3 regions of the Kluyvera fluvialis genome follow, and region 3 is predicted to be linked to each of the others. Evidence: predicted binding sites of a transcription regulator. Region 3 holds the regulator's gene; each other region holds the start of a gene.
The links. Region 3 encodes PurR, which represses purine synthesis genes. Its sites were predicted from a motif close to CANGCAAACGTTTGCNTG; they were not measured.
Positions count from the first base shown of each region.

Region 1: a site for PurR is predicted at 2,673-2,690, ahead of tusA (sulfurtransferase TusA). Genes of this name have one in related genera too.
Region 2: a site for PurR is predicted at 1,597-1,614, ahead of purM (phosphoribosylformylglycinamidine cyclo-ligase). Genes of this name have one in related genera too.

Region 1 covers NZ_AP046142.1:310,809-315,581, forward strand. Annotated here, with positions in the region: gene arnT (lipid IV(A) 4-amino-4-deoxy-L-arabinosyltransferase) at 1-464, shown strand, start outside; gene arnE (4-amino-4-deoxy-L-arabinose-phosphoundecaprenol flippase subunit ArnE) at 461-799, shown strand; gene arnF (4-amino-4-deoxy-L-arabinose-phosphoundecaprenol flippase subunit ArnF) at 799-1,197, shown strand; gene AC6I4B_RS01460 (DcrB family lipoprotein) at 1,272-1,829, opposite strand; gene AC6I4B_RS01465 (7-cyano-7-deazaguanine/7-aminomethyl-7-deazaguanine transporter) at 1,903-2,568, opposite strand; gene tusA (sulfurtransferase TusA) at 2,750-2,995, shown strand; gene AC6I4B_RS01475 (hypothetical protein) at 2,922-3,554, opposite strand; gene zntA (Zn(II)/Cd(II)/Pb(II) translocating P-type ATPase ZntA) at 3,555-4,773, opposite strand, start outside.
Region 2 covers NZ_AP046142.1:1,418,464-1,423,236, reverse strand. Annotated here, with positions in the region: gene AC6I4B_RS06850 (6-phospho-beta-glucosidase) at 1-480, opposite strand, end outside; gene bglK (beta-glucoside kinase BglK) at 493-1,383, opposite strand; gene purM (phosphoribosylformylglycinamidine cyclo-ligase) at 1,671-2,708, shown strand; gene purN (phosphoribosylglycinamide formyltransferase) at 2,709-3,350, shown strand; gene ppk1 (polyphosphate kinase 1) at 3,600-4,773, shown strand, end outside.
Region 3 covers NZ_AP046142.1:2,394,161-2,398,933, forward strand. Annotated here, with positions in the region: gene punC (purine nucleoside transporter PunC) at 1-373, opposite strand, end outside; gene punR (DNA-binding transcriptional activator PunR) at 485-1,396, shown strand; gene purR (HTH-type transcriptional repressor PurR) at 1,415-2,440, opposite strand; gene AC6I4B_RS11430 (hypothetical protein) at 2,571-2,750, shown strand; gene cydH (cytochrome bd-I oxidase subunit CydH) at 2,734-2,823, shown strand; gene AC6I4B_RS11440 (MFS transporter) at 2,984-4,147, shown strand; gene sodB (superoxide dismutase [Fe]) at 4,186-4,767, opposite strand.

The DNA of each region.
Region 1 (4,773 bases), 2.1 Mb from region 3:
GGCTGTCTATCAAGCAAGATGCTCAACGCTGGGTGCTGGCGGCGTGCTGCCCGCTTGGGTTGGCGCTGCTGGTCGGGTTTGCGATCCCCGACCGAGTGACCGACAGCAAACAGCCGCAGTTCCTGGTGGATATTGTGAGCGAGTCGCTGACGCCCAGCCGCTATGTGCTGAGCAACAGTGTGGGGGTTGCCGCTGGGCTGGCGTGGGAACTGAAACGCGATGACATCATGTTGTACTCCCAGAAAGGGGAGCTAAAATATGGCCTCTCTTATCCCGATGCGCAAAACCGCTTTGTGTCGAATGCCGACTTCCCGCAATGGCTGGAGGCGCATCGTCAGCAGGGGCCGATTTCCCTGATCCTGCTACTGCCGCGTGACATTCGGGTGGCCGATCTCCCGCTTCCTAAACCTGATGAGGTGTATGTGATGGGCCGCACCGCGTTTATTCAGTACCGTCCGCAATGATCACCTGGGCCTGTCTGCTGCTCGCCAGCTTGCTGAGCTGCGGCGGGCAACTGTGTCAAAAACAGGCCACGCGCCCGGCTGCGCAAGGGCGGCGTGGTCGCCATTTGTTGATCTGGCTTGGTCTGGCGTTGGCGCTACTGGGGCTGGGAATGCTGCTATGGCTATTGGTGTTGCAGCAGATTCCGGTCGGCATTGCTTATCCAATGCTTAGCCTGAACTTTGTGTGGGTGACGCTGGCGGCGCGCACTTTCTGGCATGAGCCGGTGGGCCGCCGCCATTGGGCTGGCGTGGCGTTGATTATCGTCGGCATTATGTTACTGGGGAGCAGCGTCTGATGGGGCTTGTCTGGGCATTAATGAGCGTGGTGCTGGTGAGCGCCGCCCAGCTAACGCTGCGCGCGGCGATGACGACATTGCCGTCGGCGGAACAGCCATTGGCCTTGTTGCTGCATCTGCTGCATTTCGGTGACGGCACACTGGCGCTGCTGCTGGGGTTATTGGGCTATGTGGCCTCTATGGCCTGTTGGTTCTTCGCTTTGCAGCGCCTGCCGCTGGCAAAAGCCTACGCCTTACTGAGCCTGAGTTACATGATAGTCTGGCTGGCGGCTATTTGGCTGCCGGGCTGGCATGAACCGTTCTCGTGGCGCGGTCTGTTGGGGGTTGCCGTCATTATCGCCGGGGTGATAACCATCTTCTGGCCGACAAAAAAAACCGCTCCTTCGTTGCCAAAGTAAACGCTCTTATATTGCGGCTAAAAAAACGGCCTCTGGCGTTATCACGCGAGAGGCCGTTTCATCATCACGCTAAATCAGTTGATGACCAGGGTGTTGATGATTGTTTCTGCTTCGGTCTGCGCTTTCTGCTGGTTATCCGCTGGCAGCGTGACTTGCAGAGTTAACAGCTTGTCTTCGATTTTGCCGAGCACGACAGAAGAATAAGCAGTCTGCCCTTTGGCAGAGATAATGCTGTCGAGCTGTTGCAGCGTGTGGCCTTTGATCTCAATAGCTTTATTGGTCACCACTTGCAGTTGTGGGTCACGGTTGCGCTGTTGGTCTTCCAGGCGTTTTGTCATTACGGCTAAATCTTCATTGGTGCTGTCGCCAACGATAACGATGACCGCTTTCTGGCCGGTGGCATCAGAGTAGACGTGCATGTTGTTGCTTTGAGTACCCAGCTTGCCGCTTTGGTCGGTCATACCGGCAGGCAGCGTGAAGCTTAGCTTGCCGTCTAACAGGCTGATTGCCTGTCCGGTTGCATCGCTAGCGGCGGCTAAACCCTGTGCTGGAGTGCTGTTGTCGCTGTTGTCGCAGGCTGCAAGCCCCATCACCAGCAGGCCAATACCAGCATATTTCACCAATTTGCGCATTGACATCTTCCTTTCGATAAATAGCCATGAGCGGCTCATCTGCCTATCTTAACACAACCGTTTAAAGGCGCGTTTAACCTGGCTGGATTGCTGACAAATCAGATTTATCTGCCAGTTTTTTCAATAGCATATTCAACAACACACCGTACATCGGCAGGAAGAAAATAATGCTAATCAGCACTTTGAAGCTGTAGTCCACCAGGGCGATTTCCACCCAGTGTGCGGCCATGAATGGGTCTGGACTGCGCCAGAAGGCGATGAAAAAGAACGCCAGTGTATCGCTGATATTACCGAACAGTGTCGATGCCGTCGGCGCAAGCCACCAGTGGCGGCTCTGACGTAGACGGTTGAACACATGGACGTCGAGGATTTGCCCCAGCGCGTAGGCCATAAAGCTGGCGGCGGCGATACGGGCAACGAACAGGTTAAAGTGCGTCAGCGCGCCAAAACCTTGCCATTCGCCCATGTAAAACAGCGCCGAGATGACGTACGAGATAGCGAGTGCTGGGATCATCACCGCGAAAACGATGCGTCTGGCCAGCGGCGCGCCAAAAATACGCACGGTCAGGTCGGTTGCGAGGAAGATAAACGGAAAGCTAAATGCGCCCCAAGTGGTGTGGAAGCCAAAAATGGAAACTGGCAACTGCACCAAATAGTTGCTGGAAGTGATCACCAGCAGATGAAATAGCGATAGCCAAACCAGCGCGTGACGGCGCTGTGCGGATGTAAAGGGAGTCATATTGTACCTTTTTAATGGTTGGGGTGAGGGAACCCAATAATCTGCAAACCTATTGCAGGGGCGGAATGATACTGCTTTCGCGTTTCATTGCAATGGTTGATTTTCGCGCAATCGTTAACCTTGTTGCGTTGCGATAATGTCAGCGTAAACTAATGCCGTTTTTTCTGACGATGAGATGATAATGACCGATTTGTTCTCCAACCCCGACCATACGTTAGACGCGCAAGGGCTGCGCTGCCCAGAACCTGTCATGATGGTACGCAAAACGGTGCGCACGATGCCAGTGGGTGAAACGTTGCTGATCATTGCCGACGATCCCGCGACGACGCGCGATATTCCCGGTTTTTGCCGTTTTATGGAGCATGAGTTAATTGCCCAGCAAACCGAGTCTTTGCCGTATCAGTATCTGCTGCGTAAGAGTCATTAATCTCGTCAAACGCAGTGCCTGATCGCGCTACGCTTATCAGGCCTACGCAGGTTTGTAGGTCAACATTTGCGTGGGTTTGTAGGCCGGATAAGGCGTTACGCCGCCATCCGGCAATCTGCTCCGCTCTGCCTGATGGCGCTGCGCTTATCAGGCCTAAGCAGGTTTGTAGGCCAACATTTGCGTGGGTTTGTAGGCCGGATAAGGCGTTACGCCGCCATCCGGCAATCTGCACCGTTCCGCCTGATGGCGCTGCGCTTATCAGGCCTACGCAGGTTTGTAGGCCAACATTTGCGTGGGTTTGTAGGCCGGATAAGGCGTTACGCCGCCATCCGGCAATCTGCACCGTTCCGCCTGATGGCGCTACGCTTATCAGGCCTACGCAGGTTTGTACGCCAACATTTGCGTGGGTTTGTAGGCCGGATAAGGCGTTACGCCGCCATCCGGCAATCTGCACCGTTCCGCCTGATGGCGCTGCGCTTATCAGGCCTACGCAGGTTTGTAGGTCAACATTTACGTGGGTTTGTAGGCCGGATAAGGCGTTTACGCCGCCATCCGGCAATCAGGCGCTAAACTTCCCACGCAACAACCGCAGCGCGTTCAGCGTTACCAGCACCGTTGCTCCGGTATCAGCCAGCACCGCAAGCCACAATCCGGTCATGCCCAGCAGGGTGGTGACGAGGAAAATCCCTTTTAACCCCAGCGCGATGGCAATATTCTGCCGTACGTTGGCGTGGGTGGCGCGCGCCAGGCGAATCATCTCCACCAGCCCGGTTAAACGGTTGTGCGTCAGCGCGGCATCGGCGGTTTCCAGTGCGACGTCTGTGCCACTGCCCATCGCAATACCCATCGCCGCCGCTTTCATCGCTGGAGCATCGTTGATGCCGTCGCCGACCATCGCCAGCGGCCCTTGTGCGTTAAGCGCGGTCACCTCTTTTACTTTATCGGCAGGCAGCAGATTGGCGCGGTACGCCATGCCTAACTCATTGGCAATCGCTGCGGCGGCACGTGGGTTATCGCCGGTCAGAATGACCCCCTGGATCCCCAGTTCGCGTAGGCCATCAACCGCCTGACGCGCCTCCTGGCGCACGGTATCGCGTAGTGCCAAAATACCCAGCAGGGTGTCGTTGCGGGTGACCAGCACCACCGTGTTCCCCTCGCTTTCTAGCTGTTGAATCTGAGCTTGCTGCGCCTCGGCAGGGAATTTCCCCGCTGCACAGATAACAATGCGCTCGCCATCCACTTCAGCCTCAATACCGGAACCGACAAGAGCGCGCTGGGCGCTAGCCTGCATCAGCGGCAGATTGCGTTTCTGTGCTTCGCGAACCACCGCCTGTGCCAGCGGGTGGGTTGCCCCTTGTTCTACTGCGGCAGCCAGCGCTAACAGGGACTCTTCGCTGATGTCAGCGGTAGGGATAATCGCGGTCACCTGCGGCTTGCCCAGTGTCAGCGTGCCGGTTTTATCAAACGCCATTTGGCGAATACGGCCCAACTGTTCCAGCGCCGCACCGCCTTTAATCAGCGCACCGTGACGTGCGGCGGTCGCAAGCCCCGAGGTAATTGCTGCAGGCGTAGAGATAACCAGCGCACATGGGCAGCCAATCAGCAGCAGCGTCAGCCCTTTATAAACCCACTCCTGCCACGAGGCGGCAAAAAGCAGCGGCGGCAGCAGAGTCACCAGCAGCGCCACGGCCATAATCGCTGGGGTATAAATGCGGCTGAAACGGTCGATAAAGCGCTCGATTGGCGCGCGGCGTTCTTCTGCTTCTTCAATCAGTCGC
Region 2 (4,773 bases), 980 kb from region 3:
TACGGCTTTGGCGAAACGCACAAAAAACTCGATAAGTTTACGGTTGCGCCAGCCGCCGTACTCGGTCACCAGGTGATACGGCATTTCAAAGTGCGACAGGGTAATGACCGGCTCAATGCCCAGCTTCAGGCACTCATCAAACAGGTCATCGTAGAATTGCAGTCCCGCTTCGTTTGGCGTCAGTTCGTCACCGTTCGGGAAAATACGCGTCCAGGCAATAGAGGTACGGAAGCATTTGTAGCCCATTTCGGCAAACAGTTGCAGATCCTCTTTATAACGATGGTAGAAGTCGATCGCATCATGGTTGGGGTAGTTTTTCCCGGGCAATACGCCATCGGTAATTTCGCGCGGCACGCCGTGCGCGCCTGCGGTCATGACATCCGCGACGCTTGCGCCTTTTCCGCCTTCCTGCCAACCGCCTTCCAGTTGATGTGCGGCTACCGCCCCGCCCCAGAGAAACCCAGCTTTAAATCCAGACATATCTTTCCCTCGTTAAACAGTAAGTTGTCGCTGCGAATAGTGCTGATTAAAATGGTATACCGCGCCAATCAGCCCAGCGTCATTGCCGTGGCTGACGGTATCGATGTAGTCGGCTATGCCGAACCAGGCCAGATGCTCACGCATCAATGCCAGGAACCCCGGGCGCTCAACAATGCCGCCGCCGATTAAAATAGTCTGCGGGTCGAACAGGTTGACCAGGTTATAAAGCCCCGTTCCCAAGCCGTTGAAAAACTCCGCCACCAGCCGCTGGCAAATAGCATCACCGGCATCGAAACGGTCGAAAATTTCTTCGCCGCTCACCTCGTCGAGCGGTTTGCCGATATGTTGCGCGTAGCGATAGCGCAGGACGCGCAACGTGCAGTTTTCATTCATGGTATAGCGGCGAACGTCACGCCCACCGGGGCTGGCCGTTTGCATATAACCGAACTCGCCTGCCCGAAAACGCGCGCCGTGAACCAGTTGGTTATTACAGAAGATAGCGCCGCCAATACCGGTTCCGACGGTTAGCACCAGGAAGTTAGCCATTTCAGCACCTTTGCCCAGCCAGCGCTCGGCCAGCAGGACGCAGTTGGCGTCGTTTTCAATGGCGACGGGAAGACCAGTACGCTCTTCAAGCCAGTCTTTAATGGCAAAGTTATCGAATTTACGAATGGCCCCACCCATTTCGATAAAGCCGGTGTGCGGGTTGACGTAGCCCGGCGCGCTGATGGCGACACCGCCACATTCTGGGTGGGCGGCAATCCAGGCCTCGATAGCGGCGAGAATTTGATCGCCATCGCTGTCGCTAATGGATTGTTTGCCTTTTTCCAGCAGTTCACCGTTTGCGGCGACTACGCCCATTTTTAGCGCCGTACCCCCAATATCAAAGGCAGCAATCTTCATTCCCTTCGTCCCTTCTGGCCGTTGTAAATACTGTTATTTGGTGTTCCGCCACAAAAACAGAAACCGGTTTCAGTGCCATGATGTGGATTCAACGGAATGGATGCAAGGACAAGAATGTACCCGGTTTCATTTTCGTGAGCAGTATCATATTTGACCAATTTAATCGCTGAAAAAGCAGAAAAAACAGCGCACAAAAAATGGGAGCAGATTAGGCTCGCAAACGTTTGCCTGGACTGATAGAATTGCGCCGATTTTTCTTGCTAACGCAAACGCGTGGAGACTTAGCAGTGACCGACAAAACCTCTCTCAGCTATAAAGATGCCGGTGTTGATATTGACGCAGGAAACGCTCTGGTTGACCGAATCAAGGGGACGGTAAAGAAAACCCGTCGCCCGGAAGTGATGGGTGGATTAGGTGGGTTCGGCGCATTGTGTGCGCTGCCGCAAAAATATCGTGAACCGGTGCTGGTTTCCGGCACTGACGGCGTTGGCACGAAACTGCGTTTAGCCATGGACTTAAAGCGCCATGACACTATCGGTATCGACCTCGTCGCAATGTGTGTGAACGACCTGGTCGTTCAGGGCGCTGAGCCGCTGTTCTTCCTTGATTACTACGCTACTGGCAAGCTGGATGTAGACACCGCCGCGAGCGTTATCAATGGTATCGCCGAAGGCTGTCTGCAGTCTGGTTGTTCACTGGTTGGTGGCGAAACCGCCGAAATGCCAGGGATGTATCACGGTGAAGATTACGACGTGGCAGGTTTTTGCGTCGGCGTGGTCGAAAAATCAGAAATTATCGACGGCAGTAAAGTGGCTGACGGCGATGTGCTGATTGCGCTGGGTTCTAGCGGCCCGCACTCTAACGGCTACTCGCTGGTACGCAAAATTGTTGAAGTCAGCGGTTGTGACCCGGAAACCACTCAGCTGGAAGGCAAATCATTGGCTGATCACCTGCTGGCTCCCACCCGCATTTACGTGAAATCGATTCTCGAACTGATTGAGAATATGGATGTTCACGCCATCGCCCACCTGACCGGCGGCGGCTTCTGGGAAAATATCCCGCGCGTCCTGCCGGATAACACCCAGGCCGTTATTGATGAATCCTCCTGGCAGTGGCCTGCTATCTTTGACTGGATGCAGGATGCCGGTAACGTGAGCCGTCACGAAATGTACCGCACCTTTAACTGCGGCGTCGGTATGGTGATTGCGCTGTCCGCCTCGCAGGCCGACAAAGCCATTGCACTGATGAACGAAAAAGGTGAAAACGCGTGGAAAATCGGCTATATCAAAGCCACTGATTCCGAACAGCGTGTGGTCATCGAATAAATGAAAAATATCGTGGTGCTGATTTCCGGCAACGGCAGCAACTTGCAGGCGATAATTGATGCCTGTGAGCAAAAAAGGATTAATGGCACCATTCGAGCAGTTTTCAGCAATAAGGCCGATGCATTTGGCCTTGAGCGGGCGCGTGAAGCGGGTATTCCTCAACATGCGCTGGCGGCTAGTCAGTTTGCCAGCCGGGAAGCTTTTGACCGCGAACTGATGCACGAGATTGACGCCTATGCGCCAGATGTCGTGGTGTTGGCAGGCTATATGCGTATTCTGAGCGCTGAGTTCGTTCAGCATTATCAGGGGAAATTGCTCAACATCCACCCTTCTCTGCTGCCGAAATATCCTGGTTTGCATACCCATCGTCAGGCGCTGGAAAACGGCGACGCCGAGCACGGCACATCGGTGCATTTTGTCACCGAGGAGTTGGACGGCGGGCCGGTCATTTTACAGGCCAAAGTGCCCGTTTTTGACGGCGACGACGAAGAAGAGATCGCCTCCCGAGTGCAGGTTCAGGAACATGCCATTTACCCATTGGTGGTCGGCTGGTTCCTCGATGGTCGTCTTAAAATGCAGGATAATCACGCCTGGCTCGACGACATCAGGCTGCCTCCGGCAGGCTATGCGGCGGAAGAGTAACATCACGTTACAGCATATTGCGAAAGGGCCACTATGGCCCTTTTTTTATGTCCTTTCGCCATCATCTCGGGCGATTGGAAACGACAAAAAACGCTTATATATCAAAAGTGATAGCGAAAATATAATTATGTGAAATAGGATAACTGTCATACTTAGCTGACACAGTTGGACATCGTCTGGTAAAGCTAGCAATATAAATAGTGAGACGACTTTGCCGCGTCCCGTGAATTAACCGGAGTGTGAGTAGTAATGGGTCAGGAAAAACTGTACATCGAAAAAGAGCTGAGCTGGTTGTCATTCAACGAGCGTGTCCTCCAGGAAGCGGCAGATAAAACCAATCCGCTGATTGAGCGTATGCGTTTTCTGGGGATCTACTCCAATAACCTGGACGAATTCTACAAAGTCCGCTTCGCCGAGCTTAAGCGCCGTATCATTATCAGCGAAGAACAGGGCACGACCACGCATTCCCGTCACCTGCTGAGCAAGATTCAAGCTCGTGTACTCAAGGCCGATCAGGAATTTGATAGCCTGTATAATGAGCTGTTGCTGGAAATGGCCCGCAACCAAATCTTCCTGATTAACGAACGCCAACTGTCCGTAAACCAGCAAAGCTGGCTACGTCACTACTTTAAACAGCATTTGCGCCAGCACATTACCCCGATTCTGCTGAATCGGGAAACAGACCTGGTGCAGTTCCTGAAAGACGATTACACCTATCTGGCGGTGGAAATTATTCGCGGCGATGAAACCAATTACGCGCTGCTGGAAATTCCCTCGGACAAAGTCCCGCGCTTCGTCAACCTGCCGCCAGAAACCCCGCGCCGTCGCAAGCCAATGATCCTGTTGGATAACATTCTGCGCTACTGCCTGGACGATATTTTCAAAGGCTTCTTCGATTACGACGCCCTCAATGCTTACTCGATGAAAATGACCCGTGACGCCGAGTATGATCTGGTGCACGAAATGGAATCGAGCCTGATGGAGCTGATGTCCTCCAGCCTGAAACAGCGACTCACCGCAGAGCCAGTACGCTTTGTTTATCAGCGTGATATGCCAGACGCGATGGTGGAAATGCTGCGCAAAAAGCTGACGATTTCTCGCTACGACTCGATTGTGCCCGGTGGTCGTTATCATAACTTTAAAGACTTCATCGGCTTCCCGAACGTGGGCAAAGCCAATCTGGTCAATAAACCGATGCCGCGCCTGCGCCATATCTGGTTTGATAAATTCCGTAACGGCTTCGATGCCATCCGCGAACGCGATGTGCTGCTCTACTATCCGTATCACACCTTTGAGCACGTGCTGGAGCTGCTGCGCCAGGCCTCATTTGACCCCAGCGTACTGGCCATCAAAATCAATATTTATCGCGTGGCGAAAGACTCACGCATTATTGATGCGATGATTCATGCCGCGCACAACGGCA
Region 3 (4,773 bases):
GTGGATAGTAATCGGTGACCATCGCCTGCCAGGTGACTGCCGCCGCACAGACGCCTACCGCCTGAACAAAGCGCAGTACCAGCAGCGTAGTGCCATCGCGCACCCACAGCATCCCCAGACAGCCGATAGCGAAAATGGTTAACCCCGTCAGCAAAATGGGCTTGCGCCCGTAGCGGTCGGACAACGGCCCCCACAGTAGTTGTGCTACTGCGAAACCGGCGAGGAACAGGCTCAGGCTGGCACTGACCGCAGACGCTGGGGTTTGTAAGTCTTGCTGGATGGCAGCAAATGCAGGTAGATACATATCGGTGGCCAGAAAGCCCAGCACGCTAAGCCCTGCGAGCCAAACTAAAAAACCTTTCCCAGGTTGCATAAATCGCCCTTTTTATTGTTAGTGAACAGAGTCGCTGAGTGTAGAGAGTGCATTCGAGCTTGTGAAACGCTAATATTTGAGTCATGGATTCAAAATTTTTGCAGGCAGAAAATGTGGTCTGAATATTCGCTGGAAGTGGTTGATGCAGTTGCGCGTAACGGCAGTTTCAGCGCTGCCGCACAGGAGCTGCACCGTGTGCCTTCTGCTGTAAGCTACACGGTACGTCAGTTAGAGGAGTGGCTTGCTGTGCCGCTGTTTGAACGTCGCCATCGTGACGTTGAACTGACGCCAGCCGGAGCATGGTTTTTAAAAGAAGGGCGATCTGTTATCAAAAAAATGCAGATCACCCGTCAGCAGTGCCAGCAGATAGCGAATGGTTGGCGCGGGCAGTTGGCGATTGCCGTGGATAACATCGTCAAGCCACAGCGCACCCGGCAACTGATTGTCGATTTCTATCGTCATTTCAGCGACGTTGAGCTGATTGTGTACCAGGAAGTGTTCAACGGCGTGTGGGATGCATTAGCTGACGGTCGCGTGGAGTTAGCGATCGGCGCAACGCAGGCGATTCCTGTCGGGGGGCGCTTTGCCTTTCGTGATATGGGGATGCTCAACTGGCACTGCGTGGTGTCTGGCTCGCATCCGCTGGCGAAAATGACGGGGCCATTGAGCGACGATGTGTTGCGCAACTGGCCATCGTTGGTGCGCGAAGATACCTCGCGCTCGTTGCCAAAACGGACAACCTGGCTGCTGGATAACCAAAAAAGGGTGGTCGTGCCGGATTGGGCATCATCAGAAACCTGTATTTCGGCGGGGTTATGTGTGGCGATGGTGCCGGGGCACGTGGCGCAACCGTGGCTGGAAAGCGGTGAATGGGTCGCGCTGGAGCTGGAAAACCCTTTCCAGGATGCCGCCTGTTGCCTGACGTGGCAGCAAAGCGATGCTTCTCCGGCGTTAAGCTGGTTGCTGGAATATTTGGGCGACAGTGAAACGTTAAATCAAGAGTGGCTGCGGACGCCCGAGTAGGGCATCCGCAAAAAGCGATTAACGACGGTAATCGCGATAAGGACCATCGGCAACCGAGCGACGCTCGATAAGACGCGGGTGGACTTCAATCGACTGTGACTCTTCGCGCTTGCTGACAATTCTGTCCATCAGCATATTGAAGGCTGTTTCACCAAGCGAATCTTTCGGCTGGTGAATGGTTGTCAGCGCTGGGGTAAAGAAGCGCGAGTTACGCACATTATCATAACCGATCAGCGAAATGTCCTGCGGCACGCGCAGCCCCATTTCGTCAGCGGCGCACAGCGCGCCCATCGCCATGATATCGCCACCGCAAAAGATAGCGGTTGGGCGAGGATGCTGCGACAAAATTTGCTGCATCGCGCGATAGCCGGATTCTGGCTCAAAATCGCCTTGTACAATCCAGTTAGCCGGTACGTTGATTTGTACCTCTTCCATCGCTTTCATAAAGCCCGCCAGACGCCCGGCGCCGGTGTTGCGCTCCAGCGGCCCTGGGATCACGCCGATATCGCGATGACCGCGTTCGATCAGATAACGGCCAGCCATATAGCCGCCTTCAAAGGCGTTATCGATTACCGAATCGGTAAAGTCGGCTTTGGCTTCGCCCCAGTCCATCACCACCATTGGGATGTGGCGATATTCTTCGAGCATCGTCAGCAGAGGCTCTGGATACTCAGAGCACATGACCAACAGGCCATCTACGCGTTTTTGCGCCATCATCGACAGATAGGCGCGCTGTTTTTCCAGGTTGTTCCACGCGTTACCCAGAATCAGCGTATAGCCTTTTTCGAAGCAGTTTTTCTCAACGGCTTCGATAATTTCGGCAAAGTAGGCCGCTTCGCTGCTGGTGGCTAACAAACCAATGGATTTGGTGTGATTAACCTTCAGGCTACGGGCAACGGCGCTTGGCGAGTAGTGCAACTCTTTAATCGCCGCCCAGACCGCTTCACGCGTTTCCTCGGCGACAAAACGCGTTTTGTTAATTACATGTGATACGGTTGTAGTGGAAACGTTTGCGCGCTTCGCTACATCTTTAATAGTTGCCATTCCATCTCACTCCAGACCCTGGCCTGCCCCTGAAAAAATCGAAAGGAAAACGTTTGCCTTCACACACCCTGGCGCAATTTGTGAATTGCGATTCGCCGGGAAAACGATACAGGACGACAGGAGGGGGTCAATGGCCGGTACGCTTTTAAATAAGCGTCGAATTTTGGCCTATCTTGACGCAAAGTGGAAGAGCAAAAACAAACATCCTGCTAAATCTGTGAAGATTTTTATGATTAACTGTGCAAAAATGAGTAAGGTCAGTTTTGCTGTAGCAATAAAAAGGAGAAAAATTGATGAGTACCGAACTTAAGCTGTCGCTCTCTACTACCGTTGTAACGCTTGCGCTGATTGTCGCCGCAGCGTTCACTGCCATCCTGCATTAATTCCCCTGTGAGGGGGCTGCCGCTCCCTCATCATCCGATTGTTAGCAAATAAGCAATAATCTTTTGCTATTTTGTACGCTTCTGCTTTTCTGTGATTAATGTCATGCTTTTAACATCATATTGATGTCGCACTCTCGATGCGGCTAACCGGAGTTATGGCATGAAAATTAATTTCCCATTATTGGCGCTCGCCATTGGGGCTTTTGGCATTGGCACTACCGAGTTCTCCCCGATGGGCCTTTTGCCGGTAATTGCGAAGGGTGTGGATGTCTCAATTCCCGTTGCGGGAATGTTGATCAGCGCTTATGCGGTTGGGGTGATGGTGGGTGCTCCGTTGATGACGCTGCTGTTATCGCACCGTGGGCGACGCAATGCGCTTATCTTCCTGATGGCGATATTTACCCTCGGTAATGTGCTCTCGGCGCTGTCGCCGGATTACACCACATTGATGTTATCGCGCATTATTACCAGCCTTAACCACGGCGCATTCTTTGGTTTAGGTTCGGTAGTGGCGGCAAGCGTAGTGCCCAAACACAAACAGGCCAGCGCGGTCGCGACCATGTTTATGGGGCTGACTATCGCCAATATCGGCGGCGTTCCGGCGGCGACCTGGCTTGGCGAAACTATTGGCTGGCGTATGTCGTTTTTGGCAACGGCGGGGTTGGGCGTGATTGCGATGATTAGCCTGTGGCTGTCACTGCCGAAAGGCGGCGCGGGTGAAAAACCGGATGTTAAACGTGAATTGGCGGTGCTGGTGCGCCCGCAGGTGCTTTCGGCGCTGTTAACCACCGTTCTGGGCGCAGGGGCAATGTTTACCCTCTATACCTATATTTCTCCGGTGCTGCACACGATAACCGACGCGTCATCCGGCTTTATCACGCTGATGCTGGTGTTGATTGGCGTTGGTTTCTCCATCGGTAACTATCTTGGCGGCAAATTTGCCGACCGTTCGGTGAGCGGCACGTTGAAAGGCTTCTTGCTGCTGCTGATGCTTATCATGCTGGCGATCCCATTCCTCGCACGTACCGAAATTGGTGCGGCGGTGAGTATGGTGATTTGGGGCGCAGCGACCTTTGCGGTTGTACCACCGTTACAGATGCGTGTGATGCGCGTTGCCAGCGAAGCGCCGGGGCTGTCGTCATCGGTCAATATCGGGGCATTTAACCTGGGTAACGCGTTGGGGGCTGTGGCCGGTGGGGCGGTGATTTCAGGCGGCCTGGGTTACAGTTTTGTGCCGGTGATGGGGGCGATTGTCGCTGGTTTAGCTCTGCTGGTTGTGTTCTTTAGCAGCCGTTCTCGCGGTGAAGAAGCGCTCGTCAGTTAATAAAAAACGCAGAAGGGGATTCCCTTCTGCGTCATTTCTTATGCCGCTAAGTTCTCGGCCACAAACGCCCAGTTAACCAGAGCCCAGAAGTGCTCCAGATAGTTAGGGCGCGCATTGCGGTAGTCGATGTAGTAAGCATGTTCCCACACATCAACGGTCAGCAGCGGTTTAGCATCGGTCGTCAGCGGAGTTGCCGCATTGGACGTCGATACGATAGCCAGAGAGCCGTCTGCTTTTTTCACCAACCACGTCCAGCCTGCGCCGAAGTTTTTCACTGCGGCATCAGTAAACTGCGCTTTAAATTCCGCGAAGCTACCAAATGAGCGGTTAATGGCTTCAGCGACTGCGCCAGTCGGTTCACCACCGGCGTTCGGAGCCAGGCAGTTCCAGTAGAACGTGTGGTTCCAGACCTGAGCGGCGTTATTGAACACGCCACCTTCAGATGTACGAACGATCTCTTCCAGTGTTTTACCTTCAAAGGCAGTGCCTTTGATCAGGTTATTCAGGTTGGTGACGTAAGTCTGGTGATGTTTACCATAGTGGTACTCCAGCGTTTCCACGGAAATATGTGGAACCAGAGCGTCTTTGGCATACGGTAATGCAGGTAATTCGAACGACATTGCTAC